3 regions of the Thermicanus aegyptius DSM 12793 genome follow, and region 1 is predicted to be linked to each of the others. Evidence: riboswitches for the same ligand, from Rfam matches in the RefSeq annotation. Region 1 holds a riboswitch; each other region holds the start of a gene.
The links. Region 1 has a riboswitch for S-adenosylmethionine ahead of THEAE_RS21735 (methylenetetrahydrofolate reductase). Riboswitches for the same ligand answer to the same signal wherever they lie in the genome.
Positions count from the first base shown of each region.

Region 1 (7,742 bases):
GGGCTGATTTCACCAAAAGACCGGAGAGGCCGACGTAATCGGGACGGTGTTCATGAATCGCTTCAATCAGTTTTTCCGATGGAACTTTGATCCCCAGGTTAATCACCTCGTAGCCATTGTTTGACAGGATCATCTCCACCAGATTCTTGCCGATGTCATGTACATCCCCCTTTACGGTGGCGAGGATCACCTTCCCTTTCCCCACCTCTTCCCCCTTTTCCATAAAATCCTGCAAATAAGAGACCGCCGCCTTCATCACTTCTGCCGATTGGAGAACTTCCGCAACGATTAATTTATTTTCATTAAAAAGCTTCCCTACTTCGTCCATCCCTTTCATGAGGGGGCCATTAATAATCTCCAATGGGGAAAGCTCTTGAAGCGCCTCATCCAAATCCTGAAGAAGTCCGGTCTTTCTCCCTTCTACGACTCTCCGGCTAATTCGCTCCAACAGGGGGAGCTTTTCCTGGGTCTCCTGATGTTCTTCTTTATAGCGATAAAGGGAAACGAACCGGGCAATAACATCCCCATCGGAGGAAGACAGAATACGGGATGCCATCTCTATTTCCTCTGTGCGAAGGGAGGCATAGCGCACCAATTTCTCTGTATTTACGATCGCATAATCAAGCCCCCTCTTTGTCGCCTCATAGAGAAAAACGGAATTTAGAACCTCCCTGGCTTTCGGAGGAAGTCCAAACGATACATTGGAGATCCCAAGAATCGTCAGGCAGTGGGGAAACTCCTCCTTTAACTTCGTGATTGCATCAAGAGTGGCCATCGCAGAACCTTTATATTCTTCATCACCGCTGGCTGCCGGGAAGACCAGGGGATCAAAAAGGATGTCTTCAGGAGGCATACCGTACTTCTCCGTCAAGAGGGAATAGGCTCTTCCTGCGATCTCCATCTTCCGCTCCAGGGTTACGCCCATTCCCTTTTCATCTATCAGTCCAACCACGAGGGCCCCTCCATATTCCTTAATGAGGGGAATAACCCGTCTGATTCGATCCTCCCCATCCTCCAGATTGACGGAATTAATGATCGATTTCCCCTGAATTTTTTTTAACGCCCGTTCAATCACCCGCTCATCCGTAGAGTCGATCATAAAGGGAGATTTAACGATCTTGACGGCATAGGATAGAAATCGATCCATATCCTCCCCCTCATCGCAATCCGGGTTCGCCAGGCATACATCGATCACCTGGGCACCTGCCCTTACCTGGTCCCGTCCAATTTCCGCCGCCTCTTCATAATTCCCCTCCTCGATGAGACGTCTGAAACGCTTCGATCCGATCACATTGGTCCGTTCCCCCACCAAAATAGGCCGCTCCTTTGGATCATATTGAAGCCGTTCCATTCCCGCCACTGCATGAACCCTTTTATGGCAAGACGAGGAAAATTCTTCTTTTCTCTCCTTATCCTGTTCATATGTTCTGACCACATGAGATAAGGCTCGGATATGTTCCGGGGTGGTACCGCAACACCCTCCGAGGATGTGGACCCATCCCTGTTCCAAAAAATCGCCCATCTTTAATGCGAATGATTCCGGTTCCTCATGGTAATGTCCTTCCTCATCCGGCATTCCTGCATTGGGATAACAAAGGGTAAAAGGAGGATTTAGAGAGGAGAGGGTTCGCAGGTGATCCCTCATCTGTTCCGGACCGGTAGCGCAGTTGATCCCGACCGCCAAGGGATGAAGATGTTGGACGGAGGTATAAAAGGCATCAATGCTCTGCCCTGCCAGCATCGTACCGGTCGGTTCGATGGTACCTGAGATGAAAATCGGCACTTCCTTGCCGAACTCTTGGAACGCCTCTAGGACCCCTCTTCCTGCCGCCTTTACGTTAAGTGTATCCTGGGAGGTTTCGATCAGGAGTGCATCTACTCCCCCCTCCAATAAGGCTTTTGCCTGTTCCTTATATTCTCGGGTTAATTCATCAAAGGAGAGGCCTCCGGTGACGGATAGAGCCCTCGTGGTAGGTCCCATGGATCCGGCTACGAAAGCATGTTTACCTGTTTCTTCTTCATAGATTCTGACTGCTTCCCGAGCGATTCTGGCCCCGGCCAGGGTAATCTCATACGCCTTTTTCCTTAAACCATATTCAGATAGAACGAGGCCCGTTGATCCGAAGGTGTTGGTCTCGATAATATCTGCCCCGGCCTGGAGATAAGAGAGGTGAATCTCTTTTATCCTCTCCGGGGCTGTCAGGTTTAATACTTCATTACACCCTTCGTAACCCTCTCCTCCGAAATCCTCTGCGGTTAATCCCATTCCCTGAATCATCGTTCCCATGGCTCCGTCCAGGAGGAGAATTCTTTTCTTTAATTCTTCAATCAATTTCACCGCCACTTAAATTCCCTCCTTTATGCGGCGTGTCAGTTCGGCCGTGATCGAATAACGTAAATATGGAGTAATCAGATAAAAACCATTAAACCATTTCTTCCCATACTGAATCAGGGAATCGGCCAATTCAATTCCTACCTGTTCCGCCTCTTTTCCCTCTTTACCAGAAAAAAGCTCCACATGCTCATCCGGAATGAAGATCCCGGGGACCCCTTTAAGAAAGAGGGCATTTTTATGGGAAACGATCGGCATGATACCGAGAAAGACGGGAATTTCGGGATTCATTTCCCGGGAAAACTTCCCTAACGCTTCGATCGCCTCCTGGCTATATACAGGTTGGGTGAAAAAGAAGCGAGCTCCCGCCTCCACCTTCTTCATCATTCTGCCCCTATGGGGGATATGATTCTTCCCTGAAGCCAGAGCCCCTCCGTATAGGAAATGGGTTCTCTCCTCCTGTTTTACTCCTGTAAAGAGTATCCCCTCATTCATCTTTTTTACTTTCTCCATCAGCCCGATGGAATTCAGTTCAAAAAGAGATTTCGTCTGCGGCATATCCCCCATCTTCACCGGATCTCCGGTGACGATGAGAAGATTCGTTATTCCCAGGACATGAAGACCGAGGAGATAAGACTGCTGTGCGAGAAGGTTTCGGTCCCTGCAGTTGATATGGACGATTCCCTCGATTCCTACTTCATCCTGGAGCCGCTTTGCCACCGCCATATTTGCCACCCGGGAATGGGAGAGGGAATTGTCCGCGATTGTAATCGCATCGGCTCCTGCCTCTTTAAGAGCATGGGCCCCCCTTAAATAGCGGCTTAAATCCGGGTTCTTGGGTGGATCAAGCTCCACCACGATGCTCGTCTCTCCTTTTCTTACCTTCTCAAAAAACTTCCCCATCCTTCTTTATCTCCTCTCCTTTTTGCCCATGAAAAAACCCCTCTCGATAAGAAGAGGGGTTTCTCCTCTTATCTTTCAGAGCATAAGCTCTGCAGGATTTGGCACCGCGTTTTTTAAAACCGGTTGCCGGGCATCATTGGGCCAGTCCCTCCGCCACTCTCGATAAGATGATTTCGCAGTATATAATTGTAGTATACAATAACCTATACATGCATAGGTGTCAAGACTTTATCCAAGCATCTATCGAAAAATTGTTGCGTGGATCCCACAGCAGAAAAGAATCGATTCCTAATTCTTTACCCGCCCTGACCTGGTCCAACACCTGTATCCCTGTGTAACGGATCCACTCTCCTTTAGGTAAGTAGCTGGCGGTAAAATCTTGATACCATGGGCGGATCGTCGCCGTCTTAATCCCTTGGGCATGGAGCGCCGCATCCTTTTTCTGAGCATCAAGGATCGTACCTCGAATCACCTCGTAAGGATGAGCATCCGGTACGGCGATCCCAAAGGTATATTTGGCATAATGGGAAGGATACGCCATCGGGGAGATATAATCCACTTCCGGTGTAATCAGCTCCCACCTTTGCCCAATCCCCATATCGTCGCTAACGGATGGGACGAGACCGAAGACGTCCGCCGAAAGAAATACCGGATAGGGCTTCAGATTCTCCCGCACATAGCGAATGAAATCCCGGATGAGTACCTCCTTCGTCCTACCTTGGGGATTGTAATAAGAAACTTCGGCGTCAACTTTTTTCCCATTTTCAGGAAACCTTACGTAATCTAATTGTATCTCATCAAAGCCCTTTTTAGCCGCTTCAATGGCTACGGAGAGATTGTAATCCCATTGTTCCTTTCGATAGGGATCTACCCACATGATCCCTTTCCGGTCCTTCCACACGCCGCCTGTCTTCTTTTGCAAGGACCATTCTTGTTTTGCTCCGGCCATATAAGGATCTTTAAAAGAGACAATTCTGGCAATGGTGTAGATATTTTTTTCATGAAGTACTTCTAAAACATGATCAATGTCCTGAATATAGCGGGTATGATCCGATTTGATCTCATGGACAAGAGGAATGTTGGAACGATACGTAATATCCCCCTTATCCTCTTTCACATCGATCACCACCGCATTAAGTTCAGATCGGTCGAGGAGGTCAACGATCTTTTGAAATTTCTCTCCCCCTGCAGACCAGCCGGTCATATAAACCCCTTTCACCTTATAGGGGATCTTCATTCTCTTCACTTCCATAGGGGATGGAGAGCGAAGGGCATCTTGCCACTCTGCGGAAGTATATCCTTTCCCTTCTACCGGACTCTCCCCGTTTCCTTCCGCGAAGAGTGGGTTCCCTATGAAAAATGAAGAAGAGAAAAGGAAAAAAATGAGAACGGGAGGAAAAAAGATTCTGCCGAATCGCCGTTTCATGGTCCGCCTCTCCTTGTACATGAACATCTCATTGGTATTCGATCAATATTTTCTCTAAATGTAGCTCTTTTCGATCCATGAGGGAAATCGGATCTCCATCGACATCTAGAATGGGTCGTAAAGGGGAAGTGGGCATGAAATAGAGAATCTTTCCCACTCTGCCGTCACTCAACAAAACCGGTGTACCCAATGGGAGCTGAAGTAAGGATTGAATCAAGGTATGGAGATAACCCGTATCAAATTGATTCGTCATCTCTACCCTCATTTGCTCCATCACCTGAAATGGGGAGCAGGCGGTTCGATAGGGTTTCGTTGAGGATGCGGCGTGAATCACATCGGCAATGGCCACAATTTTCGCGTATGGATGAATTTTCTCCCTCGTTAGGTTTAAAGGATAGCCTGAACCATCAAGGCGTTCATGGTGTTGTAAAGAAGAAAGAATCACCCCTTCCGTGATCCCTTTCACGTTCTTTAACAACTCGAAGCCGTAAACGGGATGGCGGCGGACCTCTTCCCACTCCTCCTTTGTCAGAGGACCTTTCTTTTGCAGGATGGAAGACGGGATCTTCACTTTCCCCAAATCGCTTAGAAGCCCGGCCAACCCGATCTGCATCCATTCATTTTTGGGAAGTTTTGCACTCCGTGCAATGCCAACCGATAGCAATGCCGTCCCGACGGCATGATAGGCCTGGTAATTCTTTGGGCTATTCTCCTGAAAGGAGTAAAGCCAGCCGGTGCTTCCTTCCGTTTTCTCTACCAAAGGTTTTAACCACTGCCGGATTTCAGCGACGGAAAGAGATCCTCCTGCCATAAGCCGAATGAAGATCTTCTCCATCTCTTTGACCGCATGACGGAAATCCTTGATGAAGGACGATTCTTGTTCCCCCTTGGGAGAAGGAGAGGAATGATCTTTTTTGGTCCCGTGTTTGCCCTCACCTTCTCTGCTTTCCTCCTCTACCGAGATCGTTTGGATCTTAAAGGCGAGGAGAAATTCCACATCCTTTTCCCTTAAGGGATGTCCTTTTTGATAGAGTAAACCTCCAAAAGGAGATAAGATGTCCTTATCCAATTTTTTCCCGATCATCCCCCGGCTGACTGGAATTTCCGGCATTGGAATCTTCCCTTCTTCGTCGTTCCTCTTCATTTTATTATGAATACGGCGAAACAACAATACGCTAATTCTCATCCACACTATTTTGTACACGGGCGACGGTAGCCACTTTCTCTTCATCATTCTCCAGGCGAATTAGTTTTACCCCTTGGGTATATCGGCCCATGGTGGAGATGTTTTCCACATTAAGTCGAATTACAACCCCTGTTTGCGTAATGATCATCACATCCTCTTCTGCGCCAATCACCTTTATGCCGACAATGGGACCATTTTTCTGGGTTACATTTAAGGTCTTAATCCCTTTCCCTCCCCGGCTTTGCGTCCGATATTCGTCCAACGGAGTCCTCTTCCCATATCCATTTTCCGTCACGATAAGGAGGGAATCCCCTTCCTCGAGGATATCCATATCGATGACCTGATCTCCCCTCTCCAATTGAATCCCTTTTACACCTGCAGCAGTTCTCCCCATGGGGCGTACCTCTTCTTCTTTAAACCGGATCGACATTCCCATCCTGGTGCCTAGAATAATCTCTTGATTTCCATCGGTGAGGCGAACTCCAATCAATTCATCTTCTTCTTTGAGCGTAATGGCGTAGAGACCATTCTTTCGGATGTTCTCAAACTCACTGACGGGCGTCCTCTTTACCAAACCGTTCTTCGTAGCAAAGAAGAGAAAATTGTCTTCCCGGTAATCCTTCACCGATACAATGGTCTGGATGGTTTCCCCTTTCTCGATCTGTATCAGATTAATAATTGGAATTCCCTTTGCGGTGCGGCCGTATTCGGGCACTTCATAAGCCTTAAGACGGTAGACCCGCCCCCGATTACTGAAGAAGAGGATGGTGCTGTGACTGTTCGTCGAGAGAAGATGTTCCACGAAATCATCTTCCCTCGTTCCTATGGCTTGAATCCCCCGTCCTCCTCTACGTTGGCTCCGGTAGGTATCGGAAGGAAGGCGTTTAATATATCCCGAATGGGTTAGGGTGATCACCACATCTTCTTCCTGGATCAAATCTTCGATCTCCAGTTCCGCTTCATCGGCGGTGATCTTCGTCCTTCGTTCGTCATTATATTTCTTCTTAATCTCCAGTAGTTCTTCTTTAATCACTTCATTGAGTCTCACAGGGGATTCCAAAATCTCTTTCAAGTCTTTAATCTGCGCCAGTAATTCCTCCAATTCTTCCATGAGCCGTTCAATGGACAGGCCGGTCAGTTGTTGCAGGCGCATATCAAGAATCGCTTCTGCCTGCGGTTCGGTAAAACCTAAGGGAACCTTGCGCCCTTCAATTGTAAAGGTCTCTGCCATGAGGTTTCCCTTTGCTTCTTCTCTATCTTTCGCGGATCGAATGGGACCCTTTCGGTCGACCAAATCATCGACGATGTCGATTGCCTTTTTCAACCCGTCTACAATGTGTTTCCTCGCTTCCGCTCGTTTCAGATCATATTCAGACCTGCGTCGGATGACTTCTTGCTGGTGTTTAATATATTCCTTCAGCATTTCGGCCAGGTTTAAGATGCGGGGTCTCCCATCGACCAAGGCCAGCATGATGATCCCAAAGGAGGTTTGCATCGCGGTCAGCTTATAGAGATTATTCAAGATTACCTTTGCATTGACATCCCGGCGCAGTTCGATGACGATGCGCATCCCCTCACGATCCGATTCGTCCCTGAGATCGGTAATTCCATCCAATTTTTTCTCCCGAACCAATTCGGCAATCTTCTCAATCAACCTTGCCTTATTCACCTGATAGGGGAGCTCGGTGACGATAATCCTTTCTTTCCCGTTGTTATGTTCTTCAATCTTTGCCTTCGCCCGGACAGTGATCGAACCCCGTCCCGTTTCATAGGCGCGCCGGATCCCATCTCGTCCTAAAATTAAACCACCCGTGGGGAAATCGGGACCAGGGATTTTTCTCATCAACTCCTTCACGTCCGCCTCCGGTCGTTCGAGGAGAAGGAGAACTCCGTCG
Region 1 covers NZ_KI783301.1:3,483,668-3,491,409, reverse strand. The annotation lists gene metH (methionine synthase) at 1-2,344, opposite strand, end outside; gene THEAE_RS21735 (methylenetetrahydrofolate reductase) at 2,345-3,235, opposite strand; SAM riboswitch class I at 3,301-3,404, opposite strand; gene THEAE_RS0118425 (putative glycoside hydrolase) at 3,456-4,661, opposite strand; gene THEAE_RS0118420 (HD-GYP domain-containing protein) at 4,690-5,772, opposite strand; gene gyrA (DNA gyrase subunit A) at 5,837-7,742, opposite strand, start outside.

Region 2 (7,742 bases), 1.9 Mb from region 1:
GCATCCGTTAATCCCGTAATTAAATTGGTAGCCCCTGGCCCGGATGTCGCAATCACAACGCCAGGTTTCCCGGAAACCCTAGCATACCCTTCCGCCGCGTGGATTGCCCCTTGTTCATGCCGGGTCAAAACGTGGGGAATTCCGCATTCATACAAGGCATCATAAAGGTAAAGGACAGCACCTCCCGGATATCCAAAGATCACTTCCACGTTCTCCCTTTTCAATGCCGATACTAGGATTTCCGCACCTGATTTGGGAGACGGCGTCTCGCTTGTCTCTATCTCCTTAACGGTGTACTGACCTGTCATGAAAATCCCCCTCCTTCTTCCAAAATCGGGTTCTACCGACGAGACTTAATCCACTTTGAGAACGCCTCCTGTATTTGCAGAGGTAACCAATCTTGCGTAGCGAGCTAAATACCCCTGTTTCACTTTAGGCTCCGGAGGAATCCAATTTCTTCTTCTTTCTTCCAATTCTTCATCTGAAATCATGAGGTTGATCCTTCGATTTGTAAGATCAATTTGAATGAGATCATTCTGCTGTATAAGTGCGATAGGTCCCCCCTCCTGGGCTTCCGGAGAGATATGCCCGACAGCAATTCCCCTTGTAGCCCCAGAGAAACGGCCATCGGTGATGAGGGCTACTTTCGTCCCTAACCCTCTTCCCACAATCGCAGAAGTAGGGGCTAACATTTCAGGCATTCCAGGCCCACCCTTTGGTCCCTCATATCGAATCACCACCACATGACCTTCCCGAACCAACCCATTATTAATCCCGGCGATCGCCTCCTCCTGAGAATTGAAGATGATCGCCTCCCCTTCGAAGAAGGTGATGGAGGGGTCTACCGCTCCGACTTTTATCACGGCGCCTGCCGGAGCAATGTTTCCATATAGGATCGAAAGGCCACCTTTTTTACTGTAGGGGTTTTCTACAGGACGGATCACCTCTTCGTTCTTGATCTGCCCATCCGAAATCACCTCTCTCAAGCTTTTTCCTGAGATGGTGATCCGATCCGGATGCAATGCTCCCTCTACGTTCATTAATTCGCGGAGAATGGCTTTAATCCCACCCGCCGCATGCACATCATCCATGGAATATCTCGAGGCTGGGCTTACTTTACATAGATAGGGCACCCGATCTGCAATTTGGTTAATCCGTTCCAGGTTATATTCAATTCCTGCCTCATGGGCGACCGCCAACGTATGAAGAACCGTATTGGTTGAACCTCCCATGGCCATATCCAGGGCAAAGGCATCATCGATCGCTTCTTCGGTAATGATATCCCTGGGGCGGATATCCTTTTCGATCAGACTCATCAGCGAGCTTACCGCCTCCTGAATCAGACGATGCCGCTCCTTCGAAGTGGCGACGATTGTTCCGTTTCCTGAAGGGGCCATTCCCAAAACCTCAAGCAACGTGTTCATCGAGTTCGCTGTAAACATCCCGGAACAGGATCCGCAACTGGGACATGCATTCCGTTCCAATTCGAGGAGCTCTTCCTCCCCAATTTTGCCGGAAAGATATCCTCCCACCCCTTCAAAGACATCAACCAAGGAGAGGTTTTCCCCTTTTTTCGATTTTCCCGCTTCCATGGGTCCCCCCGTCACAAAAACGGATGGGACATTGGTTCGAACGGCAGCCATCAACATTCCCGGGGTAATCTTATCGCAATTGGGAATGAAAAAGACTCCATCAAACCAATGGGCATTGATCACCGTCTCACAGGAATCGGCGATTAATTCCCGGCTGGGTAAAGAATACCTCATGCCGATATGCCCCATGGCAATTCCATCATCTACGCCGATGGTATTAAACTCAAAGGGGATTCCTCCTGCCTTTCGGATCTCTTCTTTTACCACCTCCGCAAACTCTTTTAGATGGACATGACCGGGGATAATATCAATATAAGAATTGGCAATTCCGATGAAGGGTTTCGCCAAATCTTTCGGTTTTACCAAGCCGGTGGCGTAGAGTAAACTGCGATGAGGAGCTCGGTCTACCCCTTTTTTAATCATGTCGCTTCGCATTTTATCCCTCCATCTTCTCATGCTGAATCAGAGACATCTTAATTTACGGCTTTAAATCGTTAAAATAAATCGTTGAAAAGAATCCATGCAGTTGAATGGGATTCGGTTGGCTTCCCGATTAACCGGCTTGAGAGACCCGCTCAGGGTAAATCTTTCTCCCATCCGTAGTTACGAGCTGCCTAAATCCTTCCAATAGATGCTTTGTCACCACACCTGGTTTTCCATCGGCAATCGGCCGTCCATCCACCTTGACGATGGGAACCACTTCAGCAGCAGTACCGGTTAAGAAAATCTCATCAGCCGCGTAGACATCATGAAGAGTAAAAGGCTGTTCCTTAAGCTCATATCCCAATTTTTTAGCAATATCGATAATGGCTCCCCTGGTAATCCCCTTTAAAGCTCCTAAATAAACAGGGGGGGTAAGGATGACTCCATCCTTTACCAAGAAAACATTCTCTCCTGTCCCTTCTGCGACATACCCCTCCGTATTGAGCAAAAGAGCTTCGGAAACTCCCGCCTGATGGGCAGAAATCTTTGCCAGAATATTATTTAAGTAGTTTAAGGATTTCACATTAGGACTTAAAACATCGGGGCGATTCCTGCGCACAGAGACGGAGACCACTTCCAAACCTTTTTCATATAACTCTTTAGGAAATAAAGCCAATTCTTCCGCAATAACGATCACTTGTGCTTTTTCGCACTTATTTGGGTCTAAACCAAGATCCCCAACTCCCCTTGATACAATGACCCGGATATAAGCCGAATCAAGCTCGTTTTTCCGGAGCGTCTCTACAATAATCTCTTCCATTTCTTCCCGGGTATGGGGAATGGTAAGGAGAATTGATTTTGCGGAATCGTAAAGCCGATCCACATGCTCTTTCAGGCGGAAAACATTTCCCGAATAAGCTCGAATCCCTTCGAAGACTCCATCTCCATAAAGAAAACCATGGTCATAAACAGAAATCTTCGCTTCTTCTTTTGGGACATATTCCCCGTTTAGGTAGATTAGTAAACTCATCTTACCCTGCCCTTCTTTCATTGACGTTTTTTAAGAAAAGGATAAAGGGAAACCTCTGAGAAGGTTGATCTTCCATAAAGCCAGAACCTTCCGCAGAGGTTTTTCTCCTCACGGTGTACAGGGTTGCCCCTGTTGATATCGCTCGGTCCAGTCCCTTTTACGGCGGAACCCTAGATACCCTCCTGTCTTTCCCTTTCTTTTTTCGAATATTCTAATACGCAAATTAAAAGAAAGCAACATGCTTTCAATAATTTTTTTTATAATTTGAAATCATGTTGAAAACTTGTAAACGCTTACTGCCGCATGGGATTTGGGGTCTAAATAATTGTGACAACTTTGTAAAGTTTTTGAAAGCGGTTTATCAGATGTCATTTTAATTTACACATTAATCAAATATGCCGTCTTTACGTCCCTTTTTTGTGATTATTTATATCATGTAATGTTTTATTTTCTATCATTTATTGTTAGGTTAGAGATATCATGATGAAAATGAATCCGACCGCTTTCTCTTTGAAAAAAAAAAAAAAGAGACCATGTGGCTGCATAGTCTCTTACCCAAGACTCTATTGGCACGATTCAACACTTTTTAACGGGTCGCTGCCGAAATGGCCTGATCGAGATCTTCGATGAGATCTTCTACGTTCTCAATGCCTACGGATAAGCGAATCAGATCCTCTGTGATTCCCGTTTGGGCGATCTCTTCCGGGCTTAATTGCTGATGGGTCGTGCTGGCCGGATGAATAATCAAGCTCTTCGCATCTCCTACGTTTGCCAAATGGGACCAGAGTTTTACGGAGTTGATCACTTTCGCCCCCGCTTCCCTCCCCCCCTTAATCCCAAATGTGATCACCGCGCCTGCACCTCGGGGGAGGTATTTCGCCGCCAGGTGATGGGAAGGATGTTCGGGAAGTTCAGGGTAATTGACCCAACTTACCTGAGGATGTCTTTTTAAGTATGCGACGACATCCCTGGTATTTTTAATATGTTCTTTCATCCTGACGGCTAAGGTTTCTAATCCTAGGGCAAGTTGAAAGGCATTAAATGGGCTGATGGAAGGACCTAAATCCCTAAGCAATTGAACTCTCGCCTTGACGATAAAAGCAGCATTTTGAAAGGCTTCAGAGTATACGATGTTATGATAACTTGGATCGGGAGTGGTAAATTCGGGGAACTTGGGAGAATTCCAATCAAAACGTCCTCCGTCTATAATTACTCCCCCGAGTGTGGTTCCATTGCCGCTGATCCACTTGGTCGCCGAATGAACCACGATATCTGCCCCATGTTCTAAGGGCCTTACCAGATAAGGAGTTCCAAAGGTGTTGTCCACGATGAGAGGAATGCCTGCTTCATGGGCGATTTTCGCCACTTCTTCAATATCGAGCACATCCAGGCTGGGATTCCCGATCACCTCTGCATAAATCGCTTTTGTATTGGGTGTAATCGCCTCTCTAAAATTTTGAGGATCGTTCGGATCTACGAAACGAGTACGAATTCCATATTTCGGAAGGGTGGTGGAAAAAAGATTATATGTTCCTCCATACAATTTTACAGAGGAGAGGATCTCATCTCCAGCTTTTGCCAAGTTGAGGATGGTCAGGGTGATCGCGGCAGCGCCGCTGGCTAAGGCAAGAGCCCCTACGCCCCCTTCCAACTTTGTAATCCTTTCTTCAAAGGCGGTCACCGTGGGATTATGGATCCGTGTATAGATATACCCCGTCTCCTTTAATGCAAAGAGATTGGCCGCATGCTCCGTATTCTCAAATTGATAAGCGGTAGACAGATAGAGGGGAAATGCCCTCGCTCCCGTTACCGGATCCGGTTGTACTCCTCCATGGATGGCTACAGTTTCAAAGCGGTACTCTCCCATTCCTATTCCTCCTTGTTTTAAGTATCTATCTCACTTCCCCTTTCTTAAGATAGGGAAGAAGATTTCAGAGCGTCGGTGATGAAACCTCCCCAGCGGTCAAACTCTGTTAAAAATCCGTCATGACCAAAATGAGTGGTTACTTCATGATAATCTGCTCGGACTCCTTTTTCTCTGAGAAGTCCTACGAAACGGAAAATTTCATCGGGGGGGTAAAGGAGATCTCCTTGAAAGGCCAGGGCAACCACTTGGCTGCGATATCCTTCAACCGCTTTTTCCACCCCTCCCCTTCCCCGTCCGATATCGTGATAATCCATCGCTTTTAAAAGATAGAGATATGAGTTGGCATCAAAGCGCCTAGAAAGTTTCTCCCCTTGATAGGTTAAGTAGGATTCAACCTGAAATGCGATCTCCCTGTGGTCGCTCCCCCATCCCCCTTTCATCTCCCTGGAGAAACGATGATTAAAGAGTTTCGGTGTTCGATAGGTGAGAAGCCCGGCGATTCTGGCGATGGAAAGTCCCATGATAGGTTGTTCCTCAGGATCATACATCCCCTCTTTCCAGGCGGGATCATTAAGAATGGCCAATCGACCTATGGCATTAAAGGAGATAGCATAGTCGGAGAGGAAAGGTGTAACGGCGATCGGGATGATGAGATCCATAAAATCGGGATAAAGGAGACCCCATTCAAGCACCTGCATTCCGCCTAACGATCCCCCTATAACCGCCTTTAGATGGGAAATCCCGATTTTTTGAAGAAAGCGGTGTTGGGCATGGACCATATCCCGTACTGTAATAAAAGGGAAATTGGATCGATAGGCTTCTCCCGTATTGGGATCGGGGCTTAGCGGGCCCGTCGAACCGTTACAACCCCCGATCACATTGGTGGTAATGACTTGAAAACGGTTTGTATCAATAAAACGTTCGGGGCCTACCAATTCCCTCCACCATCCAGGGGCAGATTCACTCCCTACGGTGTATTGATTTCCCGTTAGGGCATGGCAGACCAGGATGGTAGGTGCACTTTCCGGACCCACACGTTCATAAGCAATCTTAACATTCGGCAATACCTTGCCGGATTCCAGTAGTAAGTCCCCAATGGGGAGTACCCCTGTATGGGGTTGAATAGCTGTCCCAGCTTTTGTCAACCTGATCCCCTCCTTCTCCTTTTTCTCTTCGCACTTCATTTCCCCAATTAAAAATCCCTCTTCGATAAGAAGAGGGATTTTGTCACACCATCACACTCATCTTATCTCTCAGAGCTTTTAAAGCTCTGCAGGAATTGGCACCGCGTTTTTAAGCCTTTCCGCTTAAAACCGGTTGCCGGGCGTCATTGGGCCAGTCCCTCAGCCTCTCTGGATAAGAGAATCTCATTTCTTTTCAATTGTGAGTTCATTGTGAAATCCTATTTGCTATATAGCATAGTCGACCTGGATTCATTTGTCAACGGTAATTTTTATTTTTTCCTTTTTTTTTTCGAATACTAACCTGTAAAGGAAAGATTCCCGATTCGATGCACCGCTCAAAAATGAAAATAACGGTCCAAGAATCGGACGAGACATACCCCGATCCCTTTTAAAAGAAAAAGGATGATACGAATCGCCTTAAAACCTCAACAATCGTTAGAACCAAAGGAGGGAAAGGTGTGATCTTCATCTCCAATAGCCTCATGAAATTTTTATTTTTCCCCCTTCTTCTGCGCGGAGGAGGGATCAAAAGATGGTTAGGTGCAGGAGTTCTTCTGGCCCTTATAGGATCTGTGGCAGATCCCATTTGGTTGTCTAAGATGGGAGCAAAAAGGAGTCTATCCATTGGACTTCCTCTTATGTACTATCTCCTCCGCCGATTGGGGAGGGAATCTTTAGTTAAAGGATTATGGGGAATAACCCTCCTTGGTCTTATCGAGTTCCTGCTCCATGAGTGGGTGATCGACAAAAGAAAAGAAGAGGGAGATGAAGAATATCTTTCATGAAGGGCGGGGAGATCACACCTTAAATTTGCCCACAAGCGCCAGAAATTCCTCCGCCATTTTTGAGAGGAAAGCGGCAGACGATGAGATTTCCTCCATCGATGCCAACTGTTCTTCGGTGCCCGCCGCTACGTTTTGGGTTCCGGATGCGGTTGCCCCTGCCACGCTGGCAATTTGGTTAATCGAATGGACTACTCGATCTGTTCCCGTAGAAATTTGCTTTGTGGCGGCTGATACATCTTGCGCCTGCGCCACTACGTTATTTACCGAGCGCTGAATTTCTTCAAACGATTCACCTACTTTGTTGACAACTTTAATCCCATCAGACACCTCTTTTGTCGTGGTCTCCATCGATTGAACCACATGATTCGTTTCATATTGGATCGAGTTAATCAGTTCTGCAATTTTTTGTGCTGATCGAGCCGATTGCTCGGCCAATTTGCGAACTTCCTCAGCGACTACAGAAAATCCACGTCCGTGCTCCCCGGCTCTGGCGGCCTCGATCGTAGCGTTTAAAGCCAATAGATTGGTCTGTGCGGCAATACTTGCAATCACATCTACAATCTGTTCGATTTCTTGGGAACTTTTACCCAATCTTTTCACCGCCTCGGCCAGCTCATTCACCGTAGTACTAATGGAATTCATCTGCTTGATCGTCGTCCGAATGGCAAGATTTCCTGCGGATGCTGTTTCCGAAGCTTGAATCGCAGCAGCAGAGACACTTTCTGCATTGTCAGCAATTTGTTGCACGGTGGTGGAGACTTCATAAATCGCACTTATGCCGTCACTTACACTGCGGACTTGATTCTCGGAACCCATCGCCACTTCTTGCATGGTCGAAACAATTTGTTCGGTCGCTTTGCT
Region 2 covers NZ_KI783301.1:1,600,172-1,607,913, reverse strand. The annotation lists gene ilvB (acetolactate synthase large subunit) at 1-308, opposite strand, end outside; gene ilvD (dihydroxy-acid dehydratase) at 354-2,027, opposite strand; gene ilvE (branched-chain-amino-acid transaminase) at 2,146-3,045, opposite strand; gene THEAE_RS0108620 (O-acetylhomoserine aminocarboxypropyltransferase/cysteine synthase family protein) at 3,632-4,912, opposite strand; gene metX (homoserine O-acetyltransferase MetX) at 4,957-6,057, opposite strand; SAM riboswitch class I at 6,156-6,275, opposite strand; gene THEAE_RS0108605 (hypothetical protein) at 6,555-6,881, shown strand; gene THEAE_RS20480 (methyl-accepting chemotaxis protein) at 6,894-7,742, opposite strand, start outside.
Region 2: linked by a shared signal. The riboswitch ahead of metX (homoserine O-acetyltransferase MetX) and the one ahead of THEAE_RS21735 (methylenetetrahydrofolate reductase) in region 1 are both predicted to bind S-adenosylmethionine.

Region 3 (7,742 bases), 500 kb from region 1:
ATCCGGCAAGGAAGTAAAACGATGGAAGAAAGTAAAGGGATCCTTTCGGAAGTTTTTCAGATGTTTAGGAAACTTTTTTCTACCATCGACGGGACGAAAGAGAAGATCCAATGGATTCACATGAGCGCCCGCACGGCTAGCGAGAGAGGAAAGGAAGCGATCCAATCCTTAGCCCAAATTATGGGCCAATCCGATTAAAAAGTGCTATAATGGGACAAACAGGGTCGGAGGGAGAGCCGACCCGCTGAAGTAGAGGGGGAGAAAAGTGCTGCGCTTCACCATTTGCTTTATTCTCCAGGGGGATAAGATCCTCCTGTTAAATCGTGAAAAGCCGGCGTGGATGGGGCGTTGGAACGGCGTGGGCGGGAAGATCGAACCGGGAGAGACCCCTCAGGAATCGATTTTACGGGAGATCAGGGAAGAGACGGACCTCACCTTGGAGGAGGTTTCCTATAAAGGGATTGTCACCTGGTCCGGGGAGGGTGTGGAACAGGGAGGAATGCATCTTTTCCTGGCGTATCTTCCGGAAGATTACATATATGAAACCCCTAAAAAGATACGGGAAGGGATTCTCGATTGGAAATCGTTAGATTGGGTCTTAGATCCCCGGAATGAAGGGGTAGCGAGCAACATCCCTTATTTTCTCCCCGTTATGCTTCAAGAAAAAGGCCTCTATGACCATCATTGCCGTTTTGAGCAAGGCTGTATGACCGGGTATGAGAAGCGGCCGTTGAAGAGTGTGGAGATCTCTTCTGCACTTCCGAGGAAGTTGGGATCGGCATAACTCATTCTGTAGCCTATCGTTTTTCGACCCTCTCGGTTGTCCGATGAAGAATCTTGGATTCCCCGTGTGGGGAATCTTTTTTTGGTTATCCTAGTAATCAAGCTGACGAAAAAGGGCTTCCCATCCCGAAAGAATCTATGTACAATTCTTGCGGAAAAGAGTATTATAATATAGTTCTCAACTATTTTTCGAAGAAAGGAGTTGTGCCTGAATGGGTAGTCGAAGTACCGGTGAACCTGATCCCGATTTATGCCCGAGGATGCTGCAGAAGATGGATCGTCTAAGGAGTCCGTCTGCCCAAAAGGCCGACTCCTGAATCGATCGTCCGGATGGGCAGCTTCCTCAAAAAAAGAGGAGGTGTAACCATGATCAGAATCTTTTTCACCAACAACGACGGTCAACTGGAAGAACGGACGGAGATTTGCAACGGGTGTTGGGTGCATCTTGTTTCCCCCACGGAAAACGAGATTCTCCGCGTGGCGGAACACCTTCAGCTTCCCCTTAATTTCTTGAAAGACCCTTTGGATGAAGAAGAACGTTCCCGTATTGAAAAAGAGGATCAAATAGTCCTTATCATCGTAAATATTCCCGTATATTTGACGGATGATCAGGATTCCCCCATCTTCGACACCTTACCGCTTGGAATGATTATCACCCCGGAAACTTTTATCACGGTCAGCTTAAAAGATCATCCCATTTTCCATGAATTTATGGAGAATCGAATCAAGCAATTCTTCACCTTCAAGAAAACGCGTTTTTCTTTACAGATTCTGTATCAGATTGCTACCCATTACCTTCGTTATTTGAAGTTGATCTACAAGCGGACCAATGAGATTGAGCGGGAGCTTCACCAATCGATGAAAAACCAAGAATTATACACCCTTCTCAATCTGGAGAAGAGCTTGGTTTACTTTGCCACATCCCTGAAGTCGAATAATATCGTGATGCAAAAGATGATGCGCAATGGGCTTCTAAAGATGTATGAGGATGACCAGGATCTCCTGGAAGATGTCATCATCGAAAACCAGCAGGCCATCGAGATGGCGGAAACCCATTCCGCCGTTTTAAGCGGAATGATGGATGCTTTCGCATCGGTCATCTCGAATAACCTAAATATCGTCATGAAATTTCTCGCTTCTTTTACCATCATTTTATCTTTACCCACCATGGTGGCCAGTTTCTACGGGATGAATGTTCCGATTCCGTTTCAGACGTATCCTTTTTCTTTTTGGATCGCCATCTTGATCTCTGCATTCCTCTCCACGGCCACGGCCGTCATCTTTTGGAAGCGACGTTTCTTTTAAATAACCGCTGATGTTCGCATCGAAGGCCTGCGGTCTTTCTCCGCAGGCTTTTCCATGTTCAGCTTTCCGTTCGTTCACGGTTTGGGCCGGCGTGCATCCCGGAGAAGTTCCCCACTGCCGATATGCGCATTAAATCTTTCACGCCATTTCCCCTTGACAGTTGAGAAAAAGGAATGGTATCTTGTTGTTGAGCAAATGAGAATGAGAATTATTATCAATAAGAAATATTATTTTAAATTGATTCTAAGGTTCTCATTCATATGGGTAACAACGCTAAAAATGATTTGAAATGGATAAGGAGGGAGAACACATGGAAGGAATCGCGCGAAAGAAAATGGGGGGGAGAAAACGGTTAAGCTTTCTTTTACTCCTTTTTTTCCTCGTGCCTGCATATGCCTTCGCCTTTACCCCGGCCGATGATCTGAAAGGGGCGAATCAATCGCTGATCCAGGCGCGGGAGAAGATAGAGAAGGGAGAGGTTGCGGCGGCCAAACAAGCGTATGAGGACTTCACGCAAATGTGGAAAAAGATAGAGGACGGGATTAAGGAAGCATCAAAGAAGGCATATGGGGATATTGAGGATAGCATGGGGATGGTTCAGTTTGTTTTCAGCCAGGATCCGCCGAATAAAGAAAAAATCTTGTCCGCATTGGATCAGCTTCTCAAGGTAAATCAAGATTTTATCGATGGGAAGTATCCTGCGGAGGATAGCGGAGCCTCTTCGGGGAAACAGGATGGAAATGAATTGATTGCCCTCCTGGATCAATCCCTCTCCCGATTAAAGGAGGGAGATGTGAAGGGGGCCGCCCAAAGCATCAGGCAATTTCGCGAAATGTGGCTGGATATTGAAGGAATTGTCCTCACCCAATCCCAGAAAGCTTACCAAGATGCGGAACGGGACATGGTTCTCTCCTATGCCTACCTTACGTCCACACCACCCGATGTGGAAAAAGGCAAAGAAGTGATTTCCAACATGAGAGAATACCTGGCTCCCCTGCTGGCGAAAAATCAATATACCTTCTTTGACGCCGTATCCATCCTTCTTCGGGAGGGATTAGAAGCTCTTCTGGTGATTGTCGCGCTGCTTGCCTTCCTGGATAAATCAGGCCACGGAGAGAAAAAAGGCTGGGTCTGGGGCGGGGTGGGCGCAGGGTTAGGAGGGAGCCTCTTCTTGGGGATCTTGGTCCAAATCCTCTTCACCTCAGGAGCTTTCGGCACCAATAATTTCCTCATCGCAGGATGGACCGGCCTGTTCGCGGCGGCGATGCTTCTCTACATGACATACTGGCTCCACAACAAAGCAAGCATCGAAAATTGGAGAAAGTACATCAAGACGAAGAGCGAAAAGGCGCTAGCCACCGGTAGTCTTCTCTCCCTGGCTGTTCTCTCGTTTCTGGCGGTCTTTCGGGAAGGAACCGAGACGGTCCTGTTCTTCATCGGAATGGCCTCTTCCATTTCTCTTACGCAGTTATTAGGGGGGATCGCCTTTGGAATCATTCTCCTCATCATACTCGGCATCTTAATCCTGAAAGTGGGTATGAGAATTCCATTGCGGCCTTTCTTCCTCCTCTCCAGCCTGCTTGTCTTTTACCTAAGTCTTAAGTTTACCGGCATGGGGATCAAGAGCCTCCAATTGGCCGGTCTTCTCCCGGCAACCCATGTGGAGTGGTTTCCGACCATTGAGTTTTTCTCCATTTACCCCACGGCGGAGGGGCTGATCCTACAAGCGGCACTGCTCGTCGTTGTCCTATTCTTTGCGGTATGGGAGCGGTATAGAGCCTTTTCCTACCGGAGAAAAATGGAAGCCAATTGATTGCTGCATAACAACCGAAGAACAGGAGGTTTTTTATGATCAATCATAGAGCAAAAAGGAACGCATTTCGCAAATGGACTTTTTTCTTTTCCCTCCTTTTGATCTCAACCCTTCTGCTTGCCGCTTGCGGAAATAACCCCATCAGGGATGGGGCGAAGGGAATGAAGGAAACCTTGGCTGAGTTAAAAATGGCCCTGGACCAGAATGATGCTGCGAAGGTAAAGGAACTGGGGCAAAAACTGGAAGAGAAATGGAAAAGCTTCGAAGATGGGGTAAAAGAGAAGTCCGGCGATCTTTATGAAAAGACGGAAAGGTCTCTTAAGACGATTGGGGCAGGGGTGGAAGTTACTCCCTTGGATGCAAAGACTCTGAAACAAGCGGCAGAGGAACTGGACCAAGCACTCACGGAGGTGGAGAAACTCTAAGGCCGGATACCCGCTGTAAGGCGGCCGTCAGGTAAATGCCGAACAGCACAGAGGGCACAGCCCTCCTTTTATGGGATTCGGAGGGATCAGGATAAGGTTTGGGATTTTCGTCCCAGGATCTCCTTGATCGCTTTTCCATAGCATCCGTCTTGATCGGGATAGAGTATGCCCTTTTCCGTAATGATGGCCGTGATGAGGGAAGAAGGGGTTATGTCAAAAGCGGGATTGTATACCTTCATTCCCACAGGGGCGGTACGCTTGCCAAAGCCCTCGGTCACCTCTTCCGCCGGTCTTTCTTCAATGGGAATCTCCTCACCCGTTGGCGTCTCAGGATCAAAGGAGGATAGGGGGGCCGCCACGTAAAAAGGAATGTTGTGGGCTTTCGCCAATATCGCCAGTCCATAGGTCCCGATCTTGTTGGCCACATCCCCGTTCGCCGCCACCCTGTCGGCACCGACGATGACGGCCTGGACCCACCCTTTAGCCATCACCAGGGCCGCCATATTGTCGCAAATCAGCGTCGAATCAATGCCTGCCTGCATCAGTTCCCATGCGGTAAGGCGAGCGCCTTGCAAGACGGGGCGGGTTTCATCAATAAAAATCTTAAGCGTCATCCCTTGTTCCCGGGCCAGATAGATAGGAGCGGTGGCCGTTCCATATTTGGCCGTCGCCAGGCTTCCAGGATTGCAGTGGGTCAGGATGCCCATTCCGTCTTTCAGTAATGTTAGTCCATGCTCGCCGATCCGGCGGCATGTTTCTTCATCTTCTTTTTGAATCCGAAGGGCTTCCGCCAATAAGCCCGCTTTCACTTCCTCTGTCGAGCAGCCATGGGCGCCGTCCATCTCCGCCCTGGTGAGCAGACGCATGAGTGCCCAGCGAAGATTAATAGCGGTAGGTCTCGCTTGGGAGAGGAATTCCGCCTTTCCTTTTAGGTCCTCGATCAGTTCCGGTACATTTCCGTAAGAGAGATGTTGAACTCCCAGATAGAGTCCGTAGGCGGCCGTGATGCCGATGGCCGGAGCTCCCCGGACCGTGAGTTGCCGGATGGCCTTCCATACTTCTTCGATCGTGTCAATTTTGTGATAGCGTGTTTCTTCAGGCAACCGATTCTGATCCAGAAGGAGGAGATGATTCTCTTTCCATTGAACCGATTGGATAAAGGAATGGGTCATGAGGCAATCCTCTCTTCCCGGATTGATTGCACGATTTGCAATATATCTTCGATCCTCTGGATTCCATGCCGTGCCAGAATCAGTTCCCTGCCGATGGCAAGAGCCATTGTCTCTCCTTTTGCCCTGAGTTTAGGATCTTCAATCGATTCCAGATCGGCCACATGGGCAAGACCGATGACGCGGCGTATCATCTTGCAGCCGGCATACCCGGCGGTATCCTGGAGGATCCTTTCCAGGTAATCGTCCAAATATCCATGAACGGAAGTGAAGGCTTCCAATCCGTCATTCCACCATAACTGGCGGAAATTCCTTTCAAAGACGGACCAGATTTCGGCCGCCGTCCTGAGAAGATACACCTGATACTCCGATTTCTCAGCAGGGTCGTCGGTTAAGCCTTCTTGAGCGGAGAAGTTTAAGAACAGGTTGGCGAGTACCGCTCCGATATCAAAACCCATCGGCCCGTAATAGGCGAATTCCGGATCGATCACCCGGGTATCCTGTTCCGTCACCATGATGCTCCCCGTATGAAGATCCCCGTGGATCAGGGCTTGAGTTCGGGTGAGGAACCCTTCTTTCAAAGCCGCCACTTCAAGTTTCAATCTGCCGTCGCTCCAGATTTTGCGCACCTCTTCGAGAATGAGCGGGTTAAACCGGTTGGTCTCGGCGTTGTAAAATGGATCGGTGAAAACGAGATCCTCGGTGATGCGGCACATCTCCGGATTGATAAATTGTGCCACCTGTTCTTTTTTCCTTCGGGAGTTTAAGGCGATATCGGAGGTGTAAAAGAGGGTCCTGGCCAGAAAGGTTCCGATATGCTGGGCCAATTTTGGATAGCGCCGCCTAAGGATCAGCCCTTTTCTTAACACGATATGGGAGGAGAGATCCTCCATGACGGTCAGGGCAAGATGCGGATCATAATGATATACTTTCGGGACTGAACCGGGGCAGAGCGCTTCCTCCATGTGGAGGGCCTCGCTCTCGATGCGTGCCCTGTCCAGGGTAAGGGGCCACGAATCCCCGACCACCCGGGCGTAAGGGAGCGCTTGTTTGATGATGATGCTTCTGTCCGTAGCTTCTTCTTGGATGCGAAATACCAGGTTTAGATTCCCATCGCCGATTTCCCGGGCGGTTAGTCGGGCATCTTCCGGGAAGATCCTAAGGCGCTTCGCATAGGCTACCGCTTCCGCTTCGTTTAGAGGATGATAATGTGCCATTCCCATCGATCCTTTCGTGTGAAATGAAAAAACCTCTGACCCTTCTGAAAGGGCAGAGGTTTAAAATCTATCCAACCCCTTATCTCTCAGAACGGTACGTTCTGCAGGAGTTAGCACCTTGCTGTGACCGGAAACAAAGATTTCGTGCAGGAACATCCTGCCGTCCTCTCCGATCCGTCACCCCGTATAGGGAAATGCAGGTTGCCGGGCATCATTGGGCCAGTCCCTCCGCCATCTCTTGATAAGAGCGAATCGGTCAAACTCTATTCGGTTTTTACATCCATACATTTGCCCCAAGCGATTTGATGAGAATCAGAATCAAATTCACTTGGTTTTGGTGATTAATTTATTTTTTTTCTCAACGTTTGTCAAGGGAAAAATTTAAAGGTGAGAGGTGGAATGTTTGCAGATATAAATCTTGTGCCAGCATGGGATCGGTTCACAACCCATTGCAGAAAAGGCGGATAGATTGCAGGAAGGTTCGGTGATGATCTCAAGGGAGGTGGATGAAATCAGAAAAAATGCAAAAATAGCGACATTTTGGGGATTGACAGAGAAGTATGCTGCGTTTATAGTTATGACCATCGAGTGACAATTGAAAATAAGAATTACTCTTATCCAGAGAAGGCTGAGGGACTGGCCCGATGACGCCCGGCAACCTGCTGCCCATACCTATGGGCTAAACGACTGGAAGGAGGAGCTTCTCCCAGGGATCGTAGGGGGGATCTCCATCCTTTCAGGAGTGAAGGTAAGGTGCTAATTCCTGCAGAACGTTATGTTCTGAAAGATAAGGGTGTGGGATATTGTTTCTACAACCTCTTTCAGAACGAAAGAGGTTTTTATTTTTGTAAAAAAAGGCGGTGATGGGATTGTCGTTGGATGAGGAATATATCTTGGCGACTTACCTGCTGAAAGGGGAAAAGGATCTATACAAAAAGGCGCAAGGGATTGCCGTCGGGCTTACGGTGGGGACATGGACCGAGCTGCCGAGTGAGAAAAAGGAAAGCATGGCGCAACATTTGGGGAAAGT
Region 3 covers NZ_KI783301.1:2,984,626-2,992,367, reverse strand. The annotation lists gene THEAE_RS0116020 (methyl-accepting chemotaxis protein) at 1-198, shown strand, start outside; gene THEAE_RS0116015 (NUDIX hydrolase) at 266-784, shown strand; gene THEAE_RS0116010 (magnesium transporter CorA family protein) at 1,150-2,088, shown strand; gene THEAE_RS0116005 (FTR1 family iron permease) at 2,399-3,901, shown strand; gene THEAE_RS21410 (hypothetical protein) at 3,937-4,326, shown strand; gene mtnA (S-methyl-5-thioribose-1-phosphate isomerase) at 4,413-5,498, opposite strand; gene mtnK (S-methyl-5-thioribose kinase) at 5,495-6,712, opposite strand; SAM riboswitch class I at 6,789-6,960, opposite strand; SAM riboswitch class I at 7,324-7,506, shown strand; gene THEAE_RS0115975 (2,3-diketo-5-methylthiopentyl-1-phosphate enolase) at 7,588-7,742, shown strand, end outside.
Region 3: linked by a shared signal. The riboswitch ahead of mtnK (S-methyl-5-thioribose kinase) and the one ahead of THEAE_RS21735 (methylenetetrahydrofolate reductase) in region 1 are both predicted to bind S-adenosylmethionine.